Regions from separate parts of the Streptomyces sp. NPDC030165 genome, predicted to be linked through region 1. Evidence: predicted binding sites of a transcription regulator. Region 1 holds the regulator's gene; the other holds the start of a gene.

The links. The regulator HrcA, encoded in region 1, represses chaperone genes, less so after heat shock. The targets are predictions, from matches to a motif close to TTNGCACTCNGNNNNNCNGAGTGCNAA.
Region 2: groL (chaperonin GroEL) is a predicted target of HrcA. The motif match lies at 1,828-1,854, and genes of this name have one in related genera.

Annotation. Positions count from the first base shown of each region.
Region 1 covers NZ_JBVIBD010000008.1:270,990-278,861, forward strand. Annotated here, with positions in the region: gene ACZ4Z1_RS17940 (nitronate monooxygenase) at 1-1,104, opposite strand, end outside; gene dnaJ (molecular chaperone DnaJ) at 1,270-2,403, opposite strand; gene hrcA (heat-inducible transcriptional repressor HrcA) at 2,404-3,420, opposite strand; gene ACZ4Z1_RS17955 (MBL fold metallo-hydrolase) at 3,672-4,406, shown strand; gene ACZ4Z1_RS17960 (DUF3097 domain-containing protein) at 4,435-5,259, shown strand; gene ACZ4Z1_RS17965 (Uma2 family endonuclease) at 5,269-5,859, opposite strand; gene hemW (radical SAM family heme chaperone HemW) at 5,966-7,198, opposite strand; gene ACZ4Z1_RS17975 (SpoIIE family protein phosphatase) at 7,274-7,872, opposite strand, start outside.
Region 2 covers NZ_JBVIBD010000015.1:126,435-134,306, reverse strand. Annotated here, with positions in the region: gene groL (chaperonin GroEL) at 54-1,676, opposite strand; gene ACZ4Z1_RS26745 (cold-shock protein) at 2,207-2,410, opposite strand; gene ACZ4Z1_RS26740 (MoaD/ThiS family protein) at 2,856-3,134, opposite strand; gene thrC (threonine synthase) at 3,309-4,598, opposite strand; SAM riboswitch class I at 4,616-4,771, opposite strand; gene ACZ4Z1_RS26730 (glucosyl-3-phosphoglycerate synthase) at 4,932-5,879, shown strand; gene ACZ4Z1_RS26725 (alpha,alpha-trehalose-phosphate synthase (UDP-forming)) at 5,995-7,455, shown strand; gene otsB (trehalose-phosphatase) at 7,533-7,872, opposite strand, start outside.

The sequences.
Region 1 (7,872 bases):
ACCGCCCGGCAGAGCGGGCCCGTGCGTGCCTCCCGGCGCCGAACCGGCACACGCCGCGTCCAGTTCGGCCATCAGCACCTCGACCAGCTGCGCGGCCGGGAGCTGCCGCGCCATACGGTGCCCCTGCCCCGCCCACAGGGCCATGCCCTGCGCGTCGCCGGTCCTGGCGGCGGCCTTGCGCAGGCCCGAGGTGAGGTGGTGCACGGCCGGGTAGGCGGCCGGGGCGTACGGGCCGTGCTCACGCAGGAAACGGTTCACCAGACCGCGGGCCGGACGCCCGGAGAAGGCCCTGGTCAGCTCGGTCCGCGTGAACAGAGGGTTGGTCATCGCCTGCTTGTGCAGCGGGTCGGCGCCGGACTCCGGGGTGACCAGGAACGCCGTACCGAGCTGCGCCATCGCCGCGCCCGCCGCCAGCACCGCGGCGATCTGCGAGCCGCGCATCAGACCGCCTGCCGCGATGATCGGTATCTGCACGGCCTCACGGACCTGCGCGATCAGCGCGAGCAGCCCGATCCCGGCACCCGTGCCGTCGGCCTGCGGGTCGTCGCGGTGGGTGCCCTGGTGGCCGCCGGCCTCGATGCCCTGCACGCACACCGCGTCGGCGCCGGACCACTGCGCGGCCTGCGCCTCGGCCGCCGTGGTGGCGGTGACGATCGTGTACGTACCGACCTTGGCGAACCCGTCGAGGACGGCGCGGGACGGACACCCGAAGTGGAACGAGACGACCGGCACCGGGTCCTCGCGCAGGATGGCGAGCTTCGCCTCGTACCCGTCGTCGACGCCGCCGTACGGGTCGATGTCGTCCAGCGGGGTCTCGTACCAGGCCGACTCGCCCGCGAGCTGCTCCCGGTAGACCTCGACGGCCGCGTTGTCGGAGAGCGACGGCTGCGGCATGAAGAGGTTGACGCCGAAGGGGCGGTCGGTGAGCCCGCGCAGCTGTTTGATCTCCTGGTACATGCCGTCCGCGGTCTTGTACCCGGCGGCCAGGAATCCGAGCCCGCCGGCTCCGCAGACGGCGGCGGCCAGTTCCGGCCGGGCGACGCCGCCTGCCATGGGGGCCTGCGCGATCGGATAGCGGCAGAGATCGGTCAGCGCTGTGGGCATGACCACATCGTGTCACGCCGCGCGCGGGGGCCCGAACCGGGCCCGGACACACCAAGATCAAACACGTCCGGCGATCAGGGCACTTCGGGCAGAGACGCGCACGGAGACGGCGAACGGCGGCCGGGCTGGGGAGCCCGGCCGCCGTTCATCCAGCACCTCTACGGGTCAGCGCCCGTTGAACGCATCCTTCAGCCGCGAGAAAAGACCCTGCTGCCCAGGCTGGAACTGCCCCTGCGGGCGTTCCTCGCCGCGCAGCTTCGCCAGGCGTCGCAGCAGTTCCTCCTGCTCCGCGTCCAGCTTCGACGGCGTGATGACCTCGACGTGCACGATGAGGTCACCGCGCCCGTTGCCACGCAGGTGGGTGACGCCGCGGCCGTGCAGCGGGATCGACTGGCCGGACTGCGTGCCGGGCCGGATGTCGATCTCCTCCACGCCGTCCAGCGTCTCCAGCGGGCACTTGGTGCCCAGCGCCGCCGCCGTCATCGGAATGGTGACCGTGCAGTGCAGGTCGTCACCGCGCCGCTGGAACGTCGGGTGCGACAGTTCGTGGATCTCCACGTACAGGTCGCCGGCCGGGCCGCCGCCGGGGCCGACCTCGCCCTCGCCCGCGAGCTGGATGCGGGTGCCGTTGTCCACACCGGCCGGGATCTTGACGGTGAGCGTACGGCGCGAGCGGATACGGCCGTCACCGGCGCACTCCGGGCACGGGGTCGGCACGACCGTACCGAAGCCCTGGCACTGCGGGCACGGCCGCGACGTCATGACCTGGCCCAGGAAGGACCGGGTGACCTGCGAGACCTCACCGCGGCCGCGGCACATGTCACAGGTCTGCGCCGAGGTGCCCGGCGCCGCGCCCTCACCCGAACAGGTCGTACAGACGACGGCGGTGTCCACCTGGATGTCCTTGGTGGTGCCGAAGGCCGCCTCGTCCAGCTCGACGTCCAGCCGGATCATCGCGTCCTGGCCGCGCCGCGTGCGGGACCGCGGTCCGCGCTGCGAGGCCGTGCCGAAGAACGCGTCCATGATGTCGGAGAAGTTGCCGAAGCCCGCGCCGAAGCCGCCGGCCCCGCCGCCGCCCGCCTGCGAGAGGGGGTCGCCGCCGAGGTCGTAGACCTGCTTCTTCTGCGGGTCCGACAGCACCTCGTAAGCGGCGTTGATCTCCTTGAACCGCTCCTGGGTCTTCGGATCCGGGTTCACATCCGGGTGCAGCTCGCGCGCCAGCCGCCGGAAAGCCTTCTTGATCTCGTCCTGCGAGGCATCGCGTCGCACGCCCAGGACCGCGTAATAGTCCGTGGCCACTTACGACTCCGCGAGGATCTGTCCGACGTAACGTGCCACTGCGCGTACCGCTCCCATCGTTCCGGGGTAGTCCATGCGGGTCGGTCCGACCACGCCGAGTTTGGCGACTGCCTCGTCGCCCGAACCGTAGCCGACCGCGACGACCGATGTGGAAGTCAGGCCCTCATGAGCATTCTCATGCCCGATGCGTACGGTCATGCCGGAGTCCTTGGCCTCCCCGAGCAGTTTGAGGAGCACCACCTGCTCCTCCAGGGCCTCCAGCACCGGCCGGATGGTCAGTGGGAAATCGTGCCCGAAGCGCGTGAGATTGGCGGTGCCGCCGATCATCAGCCGCTCCTCGGTCTCCTCCACCAGAGTCTCCAGCAACACCGACAGGACTGTCGAGACCGTGCCCCGGTCCTCCTGCTCGAAGGAGTCCGGGAGATCCTGCACGAGCTGCGGCACGTCCGTGAACCGCCGCCCCACCACGCGGCTGTTCAGCCGCGCCCGCAGGTCCGCCAAGGAGGTCTCGCCGAACGGCGCCGGGCAGTCCACCATGCGCTGCTCGACACGTCCGGTGTCCGTGATCAGGACCAGCATCAGCCGGGCCGGCGCCAGCGACAGCAGCTCCACGTGCCGCACCGTGGACCGGGTCAGCGACGGGTACTGCACAACGGCGACCTGCCGCGTCAGCTGCGCCAGCAGCCGCACCGTACGGCCCACGACGTCGTCCAGGTCGACGGCGCCGTCCAGGAAGTTCTGGATGGCGCGCCGCTCGGGGCTGGACAGCGGCTTGACGCCGGCCAGCTTGTCGACGAAGAGGCGGTAGCCCTTGTCCGTCGGAATGCGTCCGGCGCTCGTGTGCGGCTGGGCGATGAACCCCTCGTCCTCCAGCGCCGCCATGTCGTTACGGACCGTGGCGGGGGAGACACCGAGCTGGTGCCGCTGGGTCAGCGCCTTGGAGCCGACCGGCTCCTCGGTCCCGACATAGTCCTGGACGATGGCGCGCAGCACTTCGAGCCTGCGTTCACTGAGCATCGCGCACACCTCCAGTCCGGCCGTGTCACCGGCGCGCGGCCGGGTTCTTCCGGGTCGTCTTCCCTGGCACTCATCAGGTCCGAGTGCCAGACCCTGACCAAGTGTACGGCCGGGCCACCTGGGCAGGGCAAGGGCGGCGGTACCGGGGGCGTGCTCCACGCTCCCGTGAAGGGCGTACCGCGGGCACGGCGCGCGCCCGGGAATCCCCGGCCCGGCGGGCCACGCTATCGCGATACGGCTAGCGTCTCGGTATGCGTACGACTTGGGAAGAGGCCGGGTGGGAACAGCTCGCCGCGGGCGTCGGGCGCCGCCGGATGCCCGGCTGGGACGAGACGGCCGGCGCCGTCGTCGGCTCGGCCGGCGTGCTGATCGTCGACACCGGCGCGACGATCCGCGACGGTGCCGAGCTGCGCCGGCAGCTGCGCGGCATCACGGGACGGAACGTGACACACGTCGCGCTGACCCACCCCCACTTCGATCATGTGCTGGGCACCGCGGCCTTCGCCGGCGTCGAGGTGTTCGGCGCGGCCGGTCTCGACGAGTACCTGCCGCGCGCCCAGGACGACCTGCGGCGCGACGCGGTGTCGTACGGCGTGGACCCGGACACCGCGGCGGAGGCGGCCGACCTCCTCGTCCGCCCGCACCACCTCGTCTCCGGCGAACGCACCGTCGGCCTCGGCGACCGGCAGGTGCTGCTCGCCAACGTCGGCCCCGGCCACACCGCGTACGACCTCGTCGTCCTGGTCCCCGGCACGCACGGCTCGCCCGCGGTCGTCTTCTGCGGCGACCTGGTCGAGGAGTCCGGCGAGCCACAGGCCGGCCCGGACGCGCTCCCCGGGCAGTGGCCCGCCGCGCTGGACCGGCTGCTGGCCCTCGGCGGGGAGGACGCGGTGTACGTGCCCGGGCACGGCGCTGTCGTGGATGCCCGATTCGTCCGTGAGCAACGCGACGCGCTGAGCCGTCGCTTCGGCGTGTCGCGGCACTGACCGTCCATCCCTTCCTATCGTCTGTCGGATGCGCAGCAGACAGTACGGTCCGGACCTCACCCCGCCGTGGAAGAAGCAGCAGCCGGCACCCGAGGTCGAGGCGGAGCCGGACCTGGTCGTCGAGGAAGCCGTCACCGGGTTCTGCGGCGCGGTCGTCCGCTGCGAGAAGACCGCCGAAGGCCCGACCGTCACCCTCGAAGACCGCTTCGGCAAGCACCGGGTCTTCCCGATGACCCCGCGCGGCTTCCTCCTGGACGGCAAGGCCGTCACCCTCGTACGGCCCGCCGCCCGCCCCGCCGCACGCGGACCGGCCCGCACCGCGTCCGGCTCACTCGCCGTCCCCGGCGCCCTCGCACGCGTCGCCCGCGCCGGGCGCATCTACGTGGAAGGGCGTCACGACGCCGAGCTGGTGGAACGCGTCTGGGGCGACGACCTGCGCATCGAAGGCGTCGTCGTCGAGTACCTGGAGGGCGTCGACGACCTCCCGGCCATCGTCCGCTCCTTCTCCCCCGGCCCCGACGCCCGGCTCGGCGTCCTGGTCGACCACCTCGTACCCGGCTCGAAGGAGTCCCGCATCGCGGCCTCGGTCACCGGCCAGGACGTCCTGGTCGTCGGCCACCCGTACATCGACATCTGGGAAGCGGTGAAGCCGTCCTCGGTCGGCATCCCGGCCTGGCCGTCCGTCCCCCGCGGCCAGGACTGGAAGACGGGCGTGTGCCGGGCTTTGGGCTGGCCGGAGAACACCGGGGCCGCGTGGCAGCACATCCTCTCCCACGTCCACTCCTACAAGGACCTGGAGCCGGCGCTGCTGGGGCGGGTGGAGGAGCTGATCGACTTCGTTACGGGTGCCTGATCGGCTTCGTTACGGGCGGGAGTGGGGTTTGGCGTCGGGGAGGGTCTGGAACTTACCGGTGTCCAGCTCGACGCCGAGCAGGTCCAACGGCACCGGAGCGCCGAACTTGGTGAGGCGCTGCACAGCGTAGTCGGCATACTCACCGGTGCCGGCGGGCTCGGTGAGCAGGACGCAGTGAGCCATGATGGGGTCGATGATCAGGTAAGCGGGGATCTTTCCCGCTGCGTAGATGTTGCGCTTGATCCCGTAGTCACGGTCGACGCTCGTCTTGGAGACGACTTCGACGAGCATGGTGATCACCTCGGTCGGCATGAGCCGCCCGGACTCCGGCCCGGCGTCGAGCTCCAGGACCACGAGGTCGGGCTGAGGCTCACTGGCCTCTTCGAGGATGCTGACGTCCTGGGTCTGCAGACGCTCCCAGCTGTCCCCCGGGATCTGGTCCTGGACACTTTGGATGATCCGGTTGTGGACCACGTCGGGCCCGGCCATCATCACAATTTCCCCCCGCAGGAGTTCCGTCTTGTATCCCTCGGGAACCTCAAGGTCCTCGAAGAACGTGACGAGGGGGTGAGTAATCGGTCGGTCATCCACAGCCGTCATCTCCGTGGTCCTCCGCTTCACGCCGTCGCCCATGAGTACGACAGCAGGCTGGGGACCAGCGTAGGGCGATCGGCGCGGAAAGCACATGATTCACCCCGCCGGGTGATCAGTCCACCAGATCCCGCACCACCGCGTCCGCCAGCAGACGTCCGCGCAGGGTCAGGACGGCGCGGCCCGCCTCGTACGGGCCGGGCTGCAGGAGGCCGTCGGACAGGGCGCGGGCGGCTGCTTTCGCGCCGGCCGGGGCAAGGATGTCCAGCGGGCAGCCGGCCGCGAGGCGCAGTTCCAGGAGGATGCGTTCCACGCGGCGGTCCTCGTCGGAGAGGCGTTCGCGGCCCGCGCCCGGGGAGCGGCCCTCGCCGAGTGCCTGCGCGTACGCACCGGGGTGCTTCACGTTCCACCAGCGGACGCCGCCGACGTGGCTGTGCGCGCCCGGGCCCGCGCCCCACCAGTCCGCGCCGGTCCAGTACAGCTCGTTGTGGCGGCAACGGGCCGCGTCCGAGGTGGCCCAGTTGGAGACCTCGTACCACTGGAAGCCGGCCGCGGACATCGCCTCCTCGGTGATCAGGTAGCGGTCCGCGTGCACGTCGTCGTCGGTCATCGGCACCTCGCCCCGCCGGATCCGGCGGGCCAGCTGGGTGCCCTCCTCGACGATCAGCGCGTACGCGGAGACGTGGTCGGGCGCCGCGCCGAGCGCCGCGTCCAGCGTGGCCCGCCAGTCGTCGTCGGACTCGCCGGGCGTGCCGTAGATCAGGTCGAGGTTGACGTGCTCGAAGCCCGCCGCGCGCGCCTCGGCGACACACGCTTCGGGGCGGCCCGGTGTGTGCGTACGGTCCAGGATCTTCAGGACGTGCTGCCGGGCGCTCTGCATGCCGAAGGAGACCCGGTTGAAGCCGGCCTCCCGGAGCTCGGCGAGGTAGCGCGGGTCGACGGACTCCGGGTTGGCCTCGGTGGTGATCTCCGCGCCGTCCGCCAGTCCGAACTCGTCCCGGATCGCGGCGAGCATCCGCCCGAGGCCGGCGGCCGGGAGCAGGGTCGGCGTGCCGCCGCCGACGAAGACCGTCTCGACCGGCCGGGGGTCGTCGCCGAGCACCTTGCGGGCGAGCCGGATCTCCTCGGCGACGGTGTCCGCGTAGTTCTCCCGCGAGGCGAGCGCGCCGCCGGAGCCGCGCAGCTCGGTGGCCGTGTACGTGTTGAAGTCGCAGTAGCCGCAGCGCGTCGCGCAGTACGGCACGTGCAGGTAGAACCCGAGCGGCCGGGCGCCCGCCCCTGTCAGGGCGTGCCGGGGCAATGCCCCGTCTTCGGGCATGGGCTCACCGTCGGGAAGTGCGGAAGGCATGTCTTCCATTGTCCGGCATCGGGCGGGGGGCCGGAGCCTGTCCCCGGGAGCGGCCGGTACGGGCGGCCCCGGCCGCTACCGCCGCCCCGTCGCCTGCAGCACCAGCAGCGCCAGGTCGTCGTCCGGCGGCGTGCCCGCGAACGCGTGCACCGCGCGCCGGATGTGCTCGGCGACCGCGGTGGCGCCCAGGCCGGTGCAGGCAGCGAGGTGGTGGGCCAGGCCGTCATCGTCGTCGAACTGGCGGTGGCCCGAACGCCGCTCCGTCACCCCGTCCGTGACGCACAGCAGCGTCTCGCCGGGGGCCAGCTCGAAGGACTCGGTCTCGTACGACGTGTCCTCCACCACCCCGAGCAGCATCTGCGGCGCGGCGGCGATCCGTACCGCACCGTCCGTGTCGAGGACCAGCGGCAGCGGGTGCCCGGCGCTGGCCAGGGTGCAGCGGGCGCCCGCCGTGCCGTCGGCGTGCGGCTCGATCTCGCCGTACAGGAGGGAGAGGAAGCGGGTCTGCTCGGCCTCGGCGCGCAGTTCGACGGAGGGGTCCAGTCCGCTGCCCGCCGCCGCGACCGCCGCCGTGACGGCGGCCACCGAGTCCGCGGCCTCGCGCGCCATGGTCTTGTTGAGCCGGTCCAGCACCTCGCCGACGCCGAACCCGTCGCGGGCCAGCAGCCGCAGTA
Region 2 (7,872 bases), on a different contig from region 1:
CCTGGGAGGAGGAGTGCCGCCCCAGCGACCTGAGGACAGATGATCCGGGAGGATCAGAAGTCCATGTCACCGCCCGGCATGCCGCCCGGAGCGGCCGCTGCGGCCTTCTCCGGCTTGTCGGCGATGACGGCCTCGGTGGTCAGGAACAGCGCGGCGATCGACGCGGCGTTCTGCAGCGCGGAGCGCGTGACCTTGGCGGGGTCGATGATGCCCTCGGCGATCATGTCGACGTACTCGCCGGTCGCGGCGTTCAGACCGTGGCCGACGGCCAGGTTGCGCACCTTCTCCACGACAACGCCGCCCTCAAGGCCGCCGTTGACGGAGATCTGCTTCAGCGGGGCCTCCAGGGCCAGCTTCACAGCGGCGGCACCGGTGGCCTCGTCACCCTCCAGCTCCAGCTTCTCGAAGACCGAGGAAGCCTGCAGCAGGGCGACGCCACCGCCGGCGACGATGCCCTCCTCGACGGCCGCCTTCGCGTTGCGAACGGCGTCCTCGATGCGGTGCTTGCGCTCCTTGAGCTCGACCTCGGTGGCGGCACCGGCCTTGATGACGGCCACGCCGCCGGCCAGCTTCGCCAGCCGCTCCTGGAGCTTCTCGCGGTCGTAGTCCGAGTCGCTGTTCTCGATCTCGGCGCGGATCTGGTTGACGCGGCCCTGGACCTGCTCGCTGTCACCGGCACCGTCGACGATGGTGGTCTCGTCCTTGGTGATGACGACCTTGCGGGCGCGGCCCAGCAGGTCGAGACCGGCGTTCTCCAGCTTGAGGCCGACCTCCTCGGAGATGACCGTGCCACCGGTGAGGATGGCGATGTCGCCGAGCATGGCCTTGCGGCGGTCGCCGAAGCCCGGGGCCTTGACGGCGACGGACTTGAAGGTGCCGCGGATCTTGTTGACGACCAGGGTCGACAGGGCCTCGCCCTCGACGTCCTCGGCGATGATCAGCAGCGGCTTGCCCGACTGCATGACCTTCTCCAGCAGCGGAAGGAGGTCCTTCACGTTGGAGATCTTCGAGTTGACGATGAGGATGTACGGGTCGTCGAGCGACGCCTCCATACGCTCCATGTCGGTGGCGAAGTACGCCGAGATGTAGCCCTTGTCGAAGCGCATACCCTCGGTGAGCTCCAGCTCCAGACCGAAGGTCTGGGACTCCTCGACGGTGATGACGCCTTCCTTGCCGACCTTGTCCATGGCCTCGGCGATCAGCTCGCCGATCTGGGTGTCGGCGGCGGAGATGGAGGCGGTCGAAGCGATCTGCTCCTTGGTCTCCACGTCCTTCGCCTGCTCCAGCAGGGCGGCGGAGACGGCCTCGACGGCGCGCTCGATGCCGCGCTTGAGGGCCATCGGGTTGGCGCCGGCGGCCACGTTGCGCAGGCCCTCGCGGACCAGGGCCTGGGCCAGGACGGTCGCGGTCGTCGTGCCGTCACCGGCGACGTCGTCCGTCTTCTTCGCGACCTCCTTGACCAGCTCGGCGCCGATCTTCTCGTACGGGTCCTCGAGCTCGATCTCCTTGGCGATGGACACACCATCGTTGGTGATCGTGGGGGCGCCCCACTTCTTCTCGAGGACGACGTTGCGGCCCTTGGGGCCAAGGGTGACCTTGACGGCGTCGGCGAGCTGGTTCATCCCGCGCTCGAGACCGCGCCGTGCCTCCTCGTCGAACGCGATGATCTTGGCCATGTGAAGTGGTCCTCCCGGACTGGGGGTCCCCCCGGACTGCGTCTGGGGGAGGGTGGATACTCCGGACCGCGCTGGCGCCCGCGACGGACGGTCTGCGAGCCTGTGGTTCCTTGCCCCACCTGCCCGCGGACCTCACCGAGTCGGTCCTTAGCTGTCACTCTCACTCGTAGAGTGCTAACGCAATGATTAGCACTCGACCCATGAGAGTGCAAGCGGCTTCGCAGAAGCCTCCTACTGGGGCGGCGGTCGGGCGGCGGGCGGGAGCAAGCGGCTTCGCAGAAGCCTCCTACTGGGGCGGCGGTCGGGCGGCGGGCGGGAGCAAGCGGCTCCGCAGAAGCCCCCTATAGAGGTGACGGCCGGGCGACAGGAGGGGGCAAGCGCGTTGGCGAGAGCCCTCCCCCGGCGCGACAGCCGTCAAACCGGGTACGACCGAACGGTCCGGCGCCGCCCCTGGACCTCCATCCGAACACAGAAGGTCCGCGCCTCCTCGGGGAGACGCGGACCTCCGTACGCAGCAGTCGGTCGGCGCTTCAGCCGGCCACGCGGACCATGTCCGCCTGCGGCCCTTTCTGGCCCTGCGAGATCTCGAACTCGACCCGCTGACCCTCCTCAAGGGTGCGGTAACCGTCCATCTGGATCGCGCTGTAGTGGACGAATACATCCGCACCACCGTCGACCGCGATGAAGCCGTACCCCTTCTCCGCGTTGAACCACTTGACGGTGCCCTGAGCCATGCCTAACTCCCCTATTACTGGCCCTTGCACAGGACCGCACTCCGCGGACCCGGGTCAGACCTCACCCCCCGACATGAGGGGGTGTGCGCCGGAACGCGTCGACCGCCGCTGAATGTATCTGTCCAACTGCCCAGCGCAACAGGTCAGTCGGACGAGAATTCTGCTCGCGAAGAATCGTAAAAGTACGAAGAAAAGCCCATACGCCAGGGCAAGTCGGGCCGGGCAAAGCTCACCAACGCGACAAATCATGTCCACACTTCGCGCACAACTTGCCGGGGTCTCATATGCGTTCGGCACGCGCTCGACGAGGGATCGCCCCAACTGTATCGCCTTTAACAACACGGAATCGCCCCGTCCGCTTCGTGGCGGACGGGGCGATTCCAGCCGTTGGACCGGACAAGGGCCGAAAAAGATCGTTACGGCGTCCCGGCGTCCCGGAGGCGGGTCAGCAGCCGCCGGCCACCGCCGGGATGATCGAGACGCCCGCGCCGTCCGGCGTCGGCGTCTGCAGGCCCTGCTCGAAGCGCACGTCGTCGTCGTTGACGTAGACGTTCACGAAGCGGCGCAGCTTGCCGGTGTCGTCCAGGACGCGGGCCGCGATGCCCGCGTGGTTCTTCTCCAGGTCCGCGATGACCTCGGAGAGAGTCGCGCCCTCGGCGGGGACCTCGGCCCGGCCGCCGGTGTAGGTGCGCAGGATGGTCGGGATGCGGACGTTGACGCTCATGGTGTTCTGCCTTCCAGCTTGCGGGAGGGGGTGCGGAGGGGCGGGCGGGCGCGGGCGTACCGGTGGCCACGGGCGCGGGCAAAGGCGTACCGGCGCTGTCCGTGCTCGCAGGCGTGTGCCGGGGCTCGCGGGTGCGCGCGGCCGCGTACCGGTGTGTACGGCCGCGCGCGGCGGTCAGCCCGCCAGACCGGCGGCGCGGAACGCGTCCAGGCTCGGCCGGATCGTGGCCGTGGGCCCGGTGGTCGGCGCCACGGCGTCCAGCGTCTTGAGCCCGTCGCCGGTGTTCAGTACGACGGTGGTCAGCGCCGGGTCGAGCAGGCCGTCCTCGATCAGCTTCTTGGTCACGCCCACGGTCACCCCGCCGGCGGTCTCGGCGAAGATGCCTTCCGTGCGGGCCAGCAACTTGATCGCGTCGACCACCTGCGCGTCGTCGACGTCCTCGACCGCGCCGCCGGTGCGCCGGGCGATGTCGAGCACGTACGGGCCGTCGGCCGGGTTGCCGATGGCCAGCGACTTGGCGATGGTGTCGGGCTTCTGCGGCCGTACGACGTCGTGGCCCGCCTTGAAGGCGGTGGAGACCGGCGAACAGCCCTCGGCCTGGGCGCCGAAGATCTTGTACGGCCGGTCCTCGACCAGCCCGAGCGCGATCAGCTCCTTCAGCCCCTTGTCGATCTTCGTGAGCTGGGAGCCGGAGGCGATCGGGATGACGATCTGGTCCGGCAGCCGCCAGCCGAGCTGCTCGCAGATCTCGTAGGCGAGGGTCTTGGAGCCTTCGCCGTAGTACGGGCGCAGGTTCACGTTGACGAAACCCCAGCCCTCGCCCAGCGGGTCGCCGATCAGCTCCGAACAGAAGCGGTTGACGTCGTCGTAGGTGCCCTCGATGCCGACCAGCTCGCCGCCGTAGACCGCGGCCATGACGACCTTGCCCGCCTCCAGGTCGTGCGGGATGAACACGCAGGAGCGGAATCCGGCGCGGGCCGCCGCGGCGCCCACCGCGCCGGCGAGGTTGCCGGTGGAGGAGCAGGACAGGGTGGTGAAGCCGAAGGCGCGGGCGGCCTCGACGGCGATGGCGACGACGCGGTCCTTGAAGGAGTGCGTCGGGTTGCCGGAGTCGTCCTTGACGTACAGGCCGCCGGTGACGCCCAGCTCACGGGCCAGGTTGTCGGCCTTGACCAGCTTGGTCAGGCCGGGGTTGAGGTTCGGCTTGTCCGCGACGTCGGCCGGGACGGGCAGCAGCGGCGCGTAGCGCCAGATGCTGTCGGGGCCCGCCTCGATCCGCTTGCGCAGGCTCTCGGGGTCGCCGGCCGGCAGGTCGTACGCCACTTCCAGCGGCCCGAAACAGGACGCGCAGGCGAAGATCGGCCCGAGGCCGAAGCGCTCACCGCACTCGCGGCAGGACAGCGCGACGGCGGGGCCCAGGGAAACGGTGGCGGAAGTGGTGCTTTCAACGGATTGCACAGCCATGGAGGCGAGGCCCTTTCTCCTCATCTTCCCCGCGGCGCATCTCGCCGCGAGACGGAATTGGCACCTTCCCTAGCCGGGAGCCTCGCGGGCCGCACGATGTGCGGCGACGGAGACCGGCTGGAGGGTTGCCGGGGCTTCAACGGGCCGTATCCCTCTGCCCCTCTGGATGAGCGGTATGGCGCTGGGCCGGAACCCAGGCGTTTGTCGCGACCCCGGCATGTCCGGGGCGATCGCGTTGTTCAAGACTGTAGCCGAAGGGCAGGGCGGTCGAGACAGCCGTCCGCACCGCGAGATGGATCACATCGCTGGTCCGGGAACGAAGGAGACGCGCACGTGCTGGAAGAGGTGGAGCGCTGGCTGGCCAGCCGGTCCTGGTCGGCCGCGGACCGCCCGCTCGACCGGCTGCTGGCCGCGAAGCGCGAGTCGGGACAGACGGTCTCCGTCGTGCTGCCGGCGCTCGACGAGGAGGCGACGGTCGGCGCGATCGTCGAGGCGGTCCGTACGGAGCTGATGACACCGTCGGTGCCGCTCGTCGACGAGCTGGTGGTGCTGGACTCCGGATCCACGGACGGCACGGCCAAGGTCGCGGCCGAGGCGGGTGCGCGGGTGATCCACCGGGACGAGGTGCTGCCGCGGCTGCCCGCGCTGCCCGGCAAGGGCGAGGTGCTGTGGCGCTCCCTGCTGGCCACCGGCGGCGACATCGTCTGCTTCGTCGACGCGGACCTGCGCGAGTTCGACGCCGGTTTCGTCTCCGGGATCGTCGGTCCGCTGCTCACCGACCCGGACGTGCAGTTCGTCAAGGGGATGTACGACCGTCCGCTGGGTGAGGCGGCGGGCCAGGGCGGCCGGGTCACCGAGCTGGTCGCCCGGCCGCTGCTGAACCTGCACTGGCCGCAGCTGGCCGGGTTCGTGCAGCCGCTGGGCGGGGAGTACGCGGCGCGCCGGTCGCTGCTGGAGCGGCTGCCGTTCCCGGTGGGGTACGGCGTGGAGCTGGGCCTGCTGGTCGACGCACTGCACACGGCCGGGCTGGACGCGCTGGCCCAGGTCGACGTCGGGGTGCGCAAGCACCGCCACCAGGGCGGCCAGGCACTCGGCAGGATGGCGGCGGCGATCTACCGCACCGCGCAGCTGCGGCTGGCCCGCGGCCACCTGGTGCGCCCGCGGCTGACCCAGTTCGAGCGCGGCGAGGCCGGTTTCGTGCCGCGCACCTGGGACGTGGACACCGAGGAGCGGCCGCCGATGGCGGAGATACCGGAGTACGCGGAGCGCCGCGCGGCCTGAGGCGGCCGGCGCGGGGCGACCGTCCCGGACACCGGCGGTGGGCGCCGCGTAAACCGTGACGTTCCGCCTCCGTTCCGTACGTTTGAGCGGATCGGTGGCGGGCTAGTCTCGCAACATGGTCTCCGAGCGTTCTGGTGCCAAGGTCCTCGTCGCGTCCAACCGCGGCCCGGTCTCGTACGGGAAGAGGGAGGACGGCGCGCTGACCGCCAAACGCGGCGGTGGCGGGCTGGTCTCCGGACTCTCCGCGATCGGCCCGGACGCCGGCGCGGTGTGGGTGTGCGCCGCCCTCGGGGACGGCGACCGCGAGGCGGCCCGGCGCAGCGACGGCCATCTGGACCCGGCCGACACGGGCGGCCAGCACGTACGCATGCTGGACATCCCCGCCGACGTCTTCACCGACGCCTACAACGGCATCGCCAACTCGGTCCTGTGGTTCGTCCACCACATGCTCTACCAGACGCCGCTGGAGCCCTCCTTCGACGACGGGTTCCGCGCGCAGTGGGCGTCGTACGAGGCGTACAACGCGGCCTTCGCGGACGCGCTCGCCGACGAGGCCGCGCCCGGCGCCGTCGTCCTCGTGCAGGATTACCACCTCACGCTGGTGCCGGGCCTGCTCCGCGCCCGCCGCCCCGACCTGCGCATCGGGCACTTCTCGCACACGCCGTGGGCGCCCGCGGACTACTTCCGGATGCTGCCGGACGACGTGGCCGAGACGGTGCTGCGCGGAATGCTGGGCGGCGACCGCGCCGCTTTCCTGACACGGCGCTGGGCCGAGGCGTTCGCGGAGTGCTGCGCGGCGGTGCTGGGCGCCGAGGTGGCGCGCGACGGGGACGGGGAGCTGAGCATCGTCCACGACGGCAGCACGACCCGGCTCGGCGTGCACGGCCTCGGCGCGGACGCGGAGTTCCTGCGGGACCGGGCGCACCAGCCCGACGTGGACGAGCGGCTGGCGGCGCTGCGCGAGCAGATCGGCGGCCCGGACCGCAAGACGATCGTCCGGGTGGACCGTACGGAGCTGTCCAAGAACATCGTGCGCGGGCTGCGCGCCTACCGGGCGCTGCTGGCCGGCCACCCCGAGTGGCGCGAGCGCGTCGTACATGTCGCGTTCGCCTACCCCTCCCGGCAGGACCTGGAGGTCTACCGCGCGTACACCGACGAGGTCGGGCGGCTGGCCGAGGAGATCAACGAGGAGTACGGCACCCCGGGCTGGCAGCCGGTCGTGCTGCACGTGAAGGACGACTTCGCGCGGTCGCTGGCCGCCTACCGGATCGCCGACGTGGCGCTGGTCAACCCGATCAGGGACGGTATGAACCTGGTCGCGAAGGAAATCCCGGTGATCTCCGAGGCGGGCTGCGCGCTGGTGCTGTCCCGGGAGGCCGGGGCGTACGCGGAACTGGGCGAGGACGCGGTCTGCGTCAATCCGTACGACGTCTCGGCCACCGCCCGCGCGCTGCACGAGGCGCTGTCCATGGAGGACGGCGAGCGGGCCGAGCGCACGAAGCGGCTGGCCGCCGCGGCCACCGCGCTGCCGCCGGACCGCTGGTTCCTCCAGCAGCTGCGGGCGCTGGAGCGGTAGCGGCGCCGGGGTCCCGGGCGGGCCCGGGCCGCGTGCGTCACGGCGGGCGTGCCCGGCAGGGCCCCGGCCGCTTCGCGTCAGGCGGGTGCGCCCAGGCGGTCCGCGAGGGCGTGCAGCAGCGCGACGACGCCCGCCGGCCCGTCGACGACGAGGTCCGCCCGGTCGGCCAGCTCGGCGACCTCCGCGTTGCCGCTGCACACCAGCACCCCGGCCAGGCCGTCCGAGCGCAGTTTGTCCACGGCGGAGTAGGCGGCGAGGTCGCCGAGGTCGTCGCCCCCGTACAGGACGGTGGTGGCGCCGGTCTCCCGTACGTATTCGGCGAGCGCGACGCCTTTGTCCATGCCGGGCGGGCGCAGTTCGAGGACGTAGCGGCCGGGCTCGACGATCAGGCCGTGCCGTTCGGCGAGCGCGTACAGG